One region of the Dysgonomonas sp. Shenzhen-Wh21 genome, then DNA from elsewhere that is predicted to be linked to it. Evidence: riboswitches for the same ligand, from Rfam matches in the RefSeq annotation. Region 1 holds a riboswitch; the other holds the start of a gene.
The links. A riboswitch is a leader RNA that binds a small molecule or an ion and turns the genes downstream of it on or off. The one in region 1 is predicted to bind cobalamin.
Positions count from the first base shown of each region.

Region 2: linked by a shared signal. The riboswitch ahead of LDB17_RS03710 (cysteine-rich CWC family protein) and the one ahead of LDB17_RS08225 (threonine/serine exporter ThrE family protein) in region 1 are both predicted to bind cobalamin.

Region 1 covers NZ_JAIXHZ010000126.1:4,695-10,333, reverse strand. Annotated here, with positions in the region: gene pflB (formate C-acetyltransferase) at 1-2,139, opposite strand, end outside; cobalamin riboswitch at 2,314-2,506, opposite strand; cobalamin riboswitch at 2,671-2,868, shown strand; gene LDB17_RS08225 (threonine/serine exporter ThrE family protein) at 3,018-3,866, shown strand; gene LDB17_RS08220 (threonine/serine exporter family protein) at 3,869-4,375, shown strand; gene LDB17_RS08215 (phosphoenolpyruvate carboxykinase) at 4,406-5,639, shown strand, end outside.
Region 2 covers NZ_JAIXHZ010000064.1:4,485-10,123, forward strand. Annotated here, with positions in the region: gene LDB17_RS03690 (metallophosphoesterase) at 1-301, shown strand, start outside; gene LDB17_RS03695 (50S ribosomal protein L25/general stress protein Ctc) at 492-1,070, shown strand; gene pth (aminoacyl-tRNA hydrolase) at 1,087-1,650, shown strand; gene LDB17_RS03705 (RNA-binding S4 domain-containing protein) at 1,758-2,177, shown strand; cobalamin riboswitch at 2,293-2,497, shown strand; gene LDB17_RS03710 (cysteine-rich CWC family protein) at 2,685-2,900, shown strand; gene LDB17_RS03715 (phosphoenolpyruvate carboxykinase) at 3,156-4,889, shown strand; gene ppc (phosphoenolpyruvate carboxylase) at 5,044-5,639, shown strand, end outside.

The sequences.
Region 1 (5,639 bases):
TGTCAACTGAGGATATTTTTCAGGATGTTCCATCGCATCGATAAGCAGATTCCTGTCAAATACATTAACGTTGAGATGGTGACCTGTTTGTAAGAAGTAACCATCAAGAAGTCCGCTGAGGTTTTGAGCTTCTTCTTTTCTGTTTTTACCCAATGTGTTTGGCGTAATAGCGAAAGTATATGATATGCCGTCATTTGCATGAGCAAACGGAAGCTTCGCTACAGATGAAAGTGATGCTACAGCTCCTCTGGTATCACGCCCATGCATAGGGTTGGCTCCCGGAGCAAAAGGTGTTCCTCCACGTCGTCCGTCAGGGGTGTTTCCTGTTTTCTTTCCGTAAACAACGTTTGAAGTGATGGTTAACACTGATTGTGTAGGTATAGCATCTTTATACATCTTACGTTTACGGATTTTGCTCATGAACTTTTCTACTATTTCCACAGCAAACCTGTCGGTCTTGTCGTCGTTGTTTCCAAACGGAACGTAATCTTTTTCTATAATATAGTCGACTGCGTCACCTTCTTCATTTCTTACGATGCGTACTTTTCCATACTTGATAGCAGCAAAAGAGTCAGCGATAATGGATAACCCCGAAACCCCGAATGCTTGTGTCCGAACGATATCAACATCATGCAAAGCCATTTCTAAAGCTTCGTATGAATATTTATCGTGCATATAATGGATGATATTTAATGCTTTTACGTAAGTTTCGGCAACCCAATCCAAGGTGCGGTCAAATTTTTCCCAAACTTCTTCAAAGTCAAGATACTCTCCTGATACCTTTTCTACCCAGTGTTTTGGTAATACTTGCGCTTTAGTTATTTCGTCTTTACCTCCATTTATCGTATATAGCAATGCTTTAGGCAAGTTCGCTCTTGCACCGAAGAATTGCATCTGATGTCCTATTCGCATCGGTGATACACAACATGCTATGCCGTAATCATCGCCTAGTTGAGGGCGCATCAGGTCGTCATTCTCGTACTGAAGTGATGAAGTATCGATAGAAACCTTGGCGCAATAATGCTTCCAGCTTTCGGGTAAACGGTCGCTCCATAATATTGTTAGATTAGGTTCGGGTGCAGGCCCTAGGTTGTATAGTGTATGAAGCATACGGTAGCTATTTTTCGTAACCATCGACTTTCCGTTGTTTGTCATACCTCCGATCGATTCGGTTACCCATACCGGATCTCCCGAAAATAGTTCATTGTATTCATTAGTGCGAAGGAAACGGACAATACGTAGCTTCATCACAAAATGATCGATAAGCTCTTGTGCGTCTATTTCGGTTATTAAGCCTGCCTGCAAATCTCTTTCAATATAGATATCGAGGAAAGTGGTTACACGTCCGAGGCTCATTGCTGCACCGTTTTGGTCTTTGATAGCTCCCAGGTATCCAAAGTATGTCCATTGGATAGCTTCTTGGGCTGTATTCGCCGGTTGAGAAATGTCAAACCCGTACGAAGCAGCCATACGTTTCAAGGCTAGTAATGCTTCTATTTGCGAACTTAGCTCTTCCCGAAGACGAATCAGATCGTCTGTCATTACAATTGGGTCACATTCTTGGAAACGTTTTTCTCGTTCCGATATTAATCGATCTACACCGTAAAGAGCTACTCTGCGATAATCGCCGATAATACGTCCACGTCCGTAAGCATCGGGTAGGCCGGTTAACAATCCGTTACTTCTGGCTCTGCGGATGCTGTCGGTATAAGCTGCGAATACTCCTTCGTTGTGTGTGCGTCTGTATTTTGAGAATATTTCTTCTGTTCCTTTGTCGAGTTTATAACCATATTCGGCCAAACTCTGTTTCACCATACGGAGACCTCCGTTAGGGAATATTGCTCTTTTTAGCGGTTTGTCTGTTTGAACTCCTACAATTTTTTCCAGCTCTTGGTCTATATATCCGGGTCCATAAGCATCAATTTGAGAAGGTATTCGAGTCTCGGCATCATATATGCCTTTCTCTTTTTCTTCAATAAACATTGTGCTTAACTTTTCCCAAAGCTTGATTGTTGCCTCAGTAGGGTTTTGTAGAAAAGATTCGTCCCCTGTGTATTCTTTATAGTTTTGGAGTATAAAATCATTTACATTGATTTCCTCTTGCCACCGTGTGCCTTTAAAGTTTTTATATGCTTCCATTTAGTTATAAAATAAATTTCTAAGTACTCAATTTTCAGAGCTTACGTGGAATAGAATAAGAAATAAATACAGACGTATTTAAATAAATGTAACAGAATAAAAATAAAATAGAGGAGGCTTTTCCCTTTATGAAAAAGGTCCCATCCTAAATCTTCAGCTTTATTCCTCGAAAGCTTCAAACTATATGGTCTTGGCAGGTCTTCTGACTTACTTTATCTTTGAGCATCCTTCCCATTCAGTGTAAGAACAGTGGATAGAGTATTGTTCAAAGTCTTTGGAGGAGCTTACAGCAGCGGGTCTGTCCAGGATTTTCACCTGATTCCCTATTCTCCTCAATATCTGAGGCACCTTAGCGGTTGAAGAATAATGATAAAGAACTTTCGGGAGGCAAAGGTATAGGAAAAAATAATAAATAGCACATCTTTTTTATTTTTTCCTATACAAAAAGATATAAAAGAAAACAAAAAGAGAAGAGTCTCAATCAATAAGCATTTTCACATTAAATGTTTATTTTTATGCTTAAAAACATATAACTTTGTCACAGGTTTTGGTGTCATTTACTATATCCATAGAAAATGATGAAAAGGGAATCAGGTGAAAGTCCTGAGCTGTCGCGCAACTGTAATCACCGCGAAAGTTTCTATTTAAAATCCACTGTTTCGTGCAGAGATGGGAAGGAAAATAGAAATGGTGAAAGCCAGGATACCTGCCTTAAATCGGATTGACAATGCTTCGCGATAAAAGTGTTATGTCTAATAATTTCATTCATCCCTCTTGTCGGAGGAGATGTTATTATCCAGGTGTGTTCTTATTGCAGCATTGAGAAGTTCAAAAGAGCTTTTTACATTTATGTTTAATCGTAAAAAGTTTAGAAAGAAATGCGCGCAAACGTTCTTGATTATTCGCATGTTGATGATCGATGTGCAGATGTAGAAGACACAGACACACGTTCAGACAAAGAGTTGTCGTTGAAGGAATTTGTAGACATCATATTGGAGGTCAGTACCCTCTTGCTTGAATCGGGAGCCCACTGTGAAAGAATTAATAGGAATGTACAACGTATAGCACAGAAGACAAACTATAAAGTAGAAATGCTGATATCATTTACTGCTGTATCGGTATCAGTAACCAATATGGATAATGAGGAAAACATAGTAACAGCCAATAAAAAGATAATACATCATGGGGTACACTTTGGAATACTCACCAATACCAGTTTGCTGACATGGGAACTTGCCGAAGATCGGATTTCTTTGCAGGAGTTGCACCAGCGTATAAAAAGATTGAAAGATACCTCTCGTTATTCTGTTTGGCTTGTTCGTCTGTTTATTGGAATAGCTTGCGGATCGTTATGTCTGCTTGCCGGGGGGAATTTAATAGATGGGGCTTTTGCTTTTGTAGCCTCATTCGTGGGGCTTGCGGTGCGTCAGGAGATGATTAAAAGAAAGTTTAACCTGATGGTTATTGTAATCTGTTCAGCGTTTGTGACAACAACCATATCAGGATTGAATATCTTGTCGGGATTTGGTTATTTGCCTCAAACATCTATTGCTACTTCTGTATTATTCCTTATTCCGGGAGTTCCTCTGATAAATAGTATAATCGATTTGCTTGAAGGGTATATCCCTACAGGTATTGCCCGTGGAGCATTCGGTGGATTTATTCTCTTATGTATCGCTGTAGGTATGTTTATTAGTATGACAATAATAGGAATAAATAACTTTTGATTATGCTAATAGATATATTGAAAGACGCTCTTCTTAGTTTTTTTGTTGCTATAGGTTTTGCACTATTGTTCGAAACGCCAAAGAAGGGATTGTTGGTTGCCGGTTTGCTGGGAGGGCTGGGGCATGCTATTCGCTTTACGTTGTTGTATTTTGGTTTTGGCTTGATCTCCGCTACGTTGAGTGGGACTGTTGTGATAGGGCTTTTGGGTATCTATTGTGCTCATAAAATACATACTCCTCCGGTTGTATTTACATTGCCGGCTTGTATAACGATGATACCGGGTTTGTATGCCTACAAGACGATGCTGGGATGTATAAGAATATACGAAGAGGGAACGACGGGTGCAAAAACAGCATTCTTATTACACGACACGGTTTACAATTTTATATTGACATCTTCTTTACTCTTTTGTCTGGCAATCGGTATATGTATTGCCGCATTATTGTTTCGGAAAAAGAGTGTAAAGAAAATAAAGAAGATAAAAGATTTAGGGATAAAAATATTTTGATACTAATATATTAACTAATTAATAACAAAGATGCTGCAAGAATTTACATTAAACAGGGGTCGTGCTATCATCAATTTCTCTTTGAAGTATTGTGATAACAGGCAGAAAATTTTAAGTAGTTACGCGTTTCATCGGGTGGTTGAATCCTTTATTTTCAGAATAAAGAAAGATAACCAGATTATTTACGATTATTTTATTAAAGATTTCAAAACTGATGAAGAGCTCACCTTGTCTTTGATAGAGGTTATGAAGCTTTTGACTGTATGTGAAATAGATGAGCTTTTGGTAGTAAATAATAAATTTGCTCCATTCTTTAAGGATAAAGGCTTGTTTATAGAACTTATAGAAATGCTCTATAACTATTGGAGAAGGCTGGAAAGGGTTACTGTTGTTCATAACAATCGCATGGGTGATGGTCTTCAAAATGTGCGCTTTGTGCAAGCAAACCAACTTCTTAATGAGTTGATTCTATCTATCTACAGACGTACAGAAGAAACTGTAATGGGATACAGTCATAGCGTATACCGTCAGACTATCGCAGGGGCGAATGCGGGCTTGATGCTTAACGATATGCAATGGAATTGCCCGATAGAGTATAAGGGGCTTGCATCTATACCATTTATAGGAACAGTAGTTATTAATCCTCCTTATATTTCATATACAAAGAAGAATACAAGAGATGGTATTTTTCAGGAACATCAAACAAATCCTTTGGCTAATTTGATTCTGAATGAGGATGAGTGGTTTCTGTATCCTGCAAAAGTTGGTAACTTATTAGCTTTTGTCTATTTCCATAAAGATTTTATGTGTCATGGTTTAGGTCTTGCTAACTTGTTTGAGTTGGCTAAAGGCAATGATTATGTAGGAAAGAAACCTGATTTGATTTACGTATTTGGATACCCTGACGGCTATGAAGAAAAACGTACTTTCTATCATAAGGATAAGAAGAATGATATATTGATTGGTTATGCTAATTATTGCGATGATATCGACTATTTTGGCTATATGAAGAAGATGCTTCTTACGCTGCATAATATCAAGCAAATGGAAAGAGGCAATCTGCCTATTCATGGGGCTATGGTAAATATTGCTCTGAAGAATGGTAAAGAAGCAAATATTATCATAATGGGTGATAGTGGAGCCGGTAAATCTGAAAGTCTTGAAGCTTTCCGCACGCTCAACGAAAAATATATACGTCACATGCGTGTAATATTCGATGATATGGGATATTTGCAATTTGAAGCAGACGGACAGATAAAAGGAT
Region 2 (5,639 bases), on a different contig from region 1:
TAAGCCGACAATAAGTGAAATAAAAGCGAATAGTTGTAAGGTGGCATTTCCACAAGCTACCGACAATGAAGTTGTACATCATTATATTCTAAAAGTTGTAAACAGTGATGGAAATGTATTTAAGCAAATGACACTGTTTTCTCGCTTCTATCTCAATAGTGATATGCCTGAGAGCCTTGATACAAATATTACAGACTTGCAACCGGCTACAAAGTATACAATAAAAGTGATAGCAGTAGATTCGTACAAAAACAAGTCGACGGAAATAACAAGTGCTGAGTTTATAACCAATAGCATATAACAGGCTACTTTCAATGTACTCTTTTTCATTTAATATTTGTCGATTGTGGTCTTCTATAAAATATTACTTTCATAAACATTAGGAAAAAAGATGTAGAATATTTATCTTTGCACCGCTTTTATAAGCCCGTACGTGTGATGGGAATAAGGAAGCAATCCTTAATTTGAGTAACACAATTTAAAATTAAAAGATGAAAACGTTTGAATTAAAAGGAGAAGCCAGAACAGATCTTGGCAAAAAAGCGACAAAAGCATTTCGCAAAGAGGACAAAATCCCTGCTGTAATTTATGGTGGAGACCAAACTGAAGCAATTGCTTTTACTGTTACAAACAGCGATGTTCGCAAACTTGTTTATACTCCTGAAATTTTCCTTGTAAACCTAACAATAGGGAAAGACAGTTATAAAGCTATATTGAAAGATGTACAGGTACATCCGGTAACAGATGCTATCTTGCACCTTGACTTCCTCCATGTATTTGAAGGCAAACCAATTGTAATGGACGTTCCTGTTATTTTGGACGGACTTGCAGAAGGTGTAAAAGCAGGGGGTAAACTTTCACTTGACTTGCGTAAGATTAAAGTAAAAGCTCTTTACGATAAGATCCCTGAGAAAGTACACGTTGATGTAACAAATCTTGCTCTTGGAAAATCTATCCAGGTAGGTGAACTACACTTCGAAGGACTTGAACTGTTAAATGCTAAAAATGCTGTTGTTTGTCGCGTTCAATTGACTCGTGCTGCAAGAGGTCTTGCTGCTAAAAACGGCTAATAATAGGATATATTGAATGAAATACTTGATTGCCGGCCTCGGTAATATTGGTAGAGAATACGAATATACCCGCCACAATATAGGATTCAGAGTATTGGACGCTTTAGCTAAAGCGTCCAATATTGTTTTTGCTGACAGGCGTTATGGCTTTGTGTCTGAACTAAAGGTCAAAGGACGTACTCTTATTCTGCTAAAGCCATCTACTTTTATGAATCTTAGCGGAAATGCTGTTCGTTATTGGCTCAACCAAGAAAAGATACCGATAGAAAATCTTTTGGTTGTTGTAGATGATCTTGCTTTGCCTTTTGGTTCTTTACGTCTCAAAGGAAAAGGCAGTAGTGCCGGACATAACGGACTGGGTAATATACAATCTGTTCTTGGTACTCAAGATTATGCCCGCCTACGCTTTGGTATAGGTAACGAATTTTCTCGGGGTGGTCAAGTCGGCTATGTGCTCGATAATTTCACTGACGAAGAGGAAAAAGAGCTTCCAGTGAAACTGGAAACCTGTGGCGAAATAATCAAAAGCTTTTGTCTGGCAGGTATCAACAATACCATGAACCAATACAATAATAAATAAACCAAAGAAGTTAGAAACGGATATCTTTCGTCTCTAATATATAACTTTGATAAATGAAGTGAAGCTGGTCTTGTTTACGGACGTACTGGCAAAATTCTGATTTTATTATGAAAGAACCTAAAAACGAAGTACGTATAGACAAATGGCTGTGGGCTGTTCGTCTTTTCAAAACTCGTTCTATAGCAATAGAAGCATGTAAAAAAGGACGTGTCTCGATCAAAGGAGTTACTATAAAACCCTCTCGATCAATTAAAGTAGGTGATGTGATAGAAGTGCGACGTCCTCCGGTTACTTATTCCTTTGAAGTCCTCAACCTTTCGGAAAACAGAATGGGTGCGAAGCTTGTGCCCGAATTTATGAAAGATGTGACATCTGCATCTCAACTTGAAATATTAGAAATGTCTAAGGTGAGTGGTTTTGTAGATAGAGCCAGAGGAACAGGGCGACCAACAAAAAAAGATCGTCGAGAGTTAGATCAGTTTACTGAGGATTACTCTTTTTTTGATGATTGGGATTTGGAAGATTAAAAGCAGAAATTATTCTTCGAAACTTATTCCTTGCAGAACACACTCTTATGAAATAGTAATTCATTATACCATCAAAAACTTTCTTATTTATATTTGTTCTTATTTATAATTCTATATCTTTGTTACCATAATTGGTGTTATATATTCGAAGTCTTGGATATATAATGAAAAGGGAATCAGGTGTAAATCCTGAACAGTCGCGCTGCTGTAAGCTTCGCTAAACGTTTATACAAATCCTCAAAGCCACTGTTTTTCATAAACGGGAAGGTCGTATAAAACGGAAGTAAGTCAGAAGACCTGCCAAAAAAATAAATTTCATCTTTCGCGAAAAAAGATAGAAAGCTCAAGAGATTTTTCTCTGATTATAGAAAATTGATTTTGGTTGAAGTATTTATACTATGATCTCTTGCAATGTCATATTTCGGTATCTGCAAATGAGGTTGTATATTTTAAATAAACCTTCTCCTGATCTTATTATATATTCAATAACAATAAAAACTTACAACAATGAAAAAGATATGTCAAAGATGTTCGGCCGCTTTCAGCTGTAGAGAAGATCGCGTAGAATTGTGTAGCTGCCGTAGAGTTTCTTTAGTTTCAGGGGTGCGCGATTATATAAAAGATAACTATAGTGACTGCCTTTGTCCTAAGTGTTTAAGCGAAACAAATACTTACTTTTTTGCCTTTGATGTTAATCCTAAATTCATAAAAGACAAAAAATAAAGTATTTATAAGCAACACCAATACAAGGTAATAGCAAAAACTTATTTTTAATTTACAATTTATTATAAATTTAGTCTTTAATTCGTTTAATTGTATAGGTAAGTTTCCTTAAATTTGATGTTGGAAAACAACGCAGTTTGAATGTTTTCAAATCAAGTATTGAAGTTTGCAATCTCCTGTCACAAATGGAGATAGGAGATTGCAAATCGATATCGAACCAGATAGAAATAATAACTATAATAAATAAAATTAAACATGTTACAAGAGTTTACTTTAGGCGAAGGAAAGGCGATTATCAACTTCACTCTTAAGTTTTGCGACACGAGGCAAAAAATATTAAATAGTTACGGTTTTCATCGGGTTATTGAAGCTTTTATACAAAGATTGAAAAAGAATGATGTCATTATCTACGATTATTATATCAAAGAATTCAAGACTGACGAAGAATTTCAAAAAACATTGATAGAAGCATTTAAGCTACTTACTGTATGTAATCCCGATGAGGTGCAAAATGTACATAACAAGTATGCTATCTTCTTCAACGATAAAGATTTATTTATAGAGCTTATAGAGCTTCTCTATGGCTTCTGGCGTAGAATGGAACGTTATACTATAGTGCATAACAATTCCATCAGCAGCGGGTTGCAAAGTGTACGTTTCTTGCATGCCAACGAGTTGTTCAATGAATTGGTACTTTCTATCTACCGCCGCATTCAAGAAACCGTAATGGGGTATCAGCATCTTGTGTATCGCCAGCTTACCGCAGGTGCAAATGCAGGGTTAACTCTTAGTGACATTACTTGGAACTGCCCAATAGAATACAATGGGTTGACTTCTATTCCGTTCATTACTTCTGTTATGTTTAAACCTCCGTTTATTTCGTATACAAAAAGAAATACACGCGACGGCATTTTTCAAGAACATACGACAAATCCTGTAGAAAATATTATACTGAATGAAGATGACTGGTTCTTATTTCCTGCTAAAGTAGGGAATATGCTGACCTTTGTTTATTTCCACAAGGATTATATGGTTCACGGATTTGCCTTATCCAATCTTTTTGAACTAGCTAAAGCCGGTGAATATATCGGTAAAAAACCCGATATAATATACGTGTTCGGATATCCTGATGGAATAGAAGAGAAACGTACTTTCTACTATAAGGATAAGAAAAATGATATTCTTATCGGTTACGCTAATCATTGCGACGATATCGACTATTTTGGCTATATGAAAAAAATGCTTCTTACACTTCATAACGTGAAGCAAATGGAGCAAGGGCGATTGCCGCTACACGGAGCTATGGTAAATATATTACTCAAGAATGGTACAGAAGCCAATATCGTTATTATAGGAGATAGTGGTGCCGGAAAATCTGAAAGTTTGGAAGCTTTCCGTACGCTTAATGAGAAATATATACGTCATATGCGCATTGTATTTGACGATATGGGTTACCTCAAAAAAGAAGAAGATGGTACGATTAAGGGGTATGGAACCGAAATCGGAGCATTTGTCCGTATCGACGACCTTGACCCTATGTATGCGTTCCAGCAGTTAGAGAGAGGTATCTATTCTAATCCTGACAAAATAAATGCTCGCATTACAATTCCTGCTGCAACATACGATGTTATCTCTAAAGGATATAAAGTAGATTATATCTTATATGCGAATAACTATACTGAATCTGCTCAGAAGATTGAGTTTTTTGATAATCTCGACGAAGCGATTAAAATATTTGAAGCCGGAGCCCGCAAAGCAAAAGGTACTACGACCGAAAATGGTTTGGTAACATCCTATTTTGCCAATCCTTTTGGCCCTGTACAAGAAAAGGAGCTTGCAGGCAAGCTGATCAAAGAATTCTTTAATGATATGAATAACAATGGTGTAAAAATAGGAGAGATATATACCTCGCTTGCTATTGACGGACATACTAAGGATGGACCTCAATTGGCAGCAGAAGAGTTGTTTACAATGATAAATAATGATTAAGTGGAGTGGAGATGAGTTAAGTATTAGCTCGTCTCTTTCTTCGATAAAATTTGCCTGACTACTCAACGCTTACTTAAACTTTTGATAATGTATGGCGTTAAATATTATAACGGAGAAAAATACAACTAATAATTAGAATAAACCTATGAACAATATGCAACAATCCTTGATGCACGACAATATCAAGATGCTTGGCCACTTGCTCGGAAAAACGATCAATGAGGCGAAAGGACAAGATATGGTCGACCTCATAGAAACAATCCGCAGGCTATCTAAAGCATCACACTCGGGTGATATTGAAGCACATAAATCGTTGGTTAAGACATTGCAAAATCTTAGGGATGAGGAGTTCTTGCCTGTAGCACGTTCTTTCAACCAGTTTCTTAACCTTACAAATACGGCAGAACAATATAATAGTATCTCTCCCCACGCACAAGGGGCTGAGAACCCGGTTAATTTTTCTGCAGTATATGAAAAGCTTAAAGCCGCTAACTATAGCGATAGCGATATAATCAAAGCAATAGAAGATATATCTATCGATTTGGTTTTAACAGCTCACCCTACAGAAATAAATAGACGCTCGTTGATCAATAATCTGAATCAAGTAGATCAATGCCTCAAGCTACTGGATCATGATGATTTGATCGAACATCAGAAAGTACAAATATTGCGCAGGCTCAAACAACTGATCGCTCAATATTGGTATACTGATGAAATTCGTCAGAATCGTCCTACTCCCAACGAAGAAGC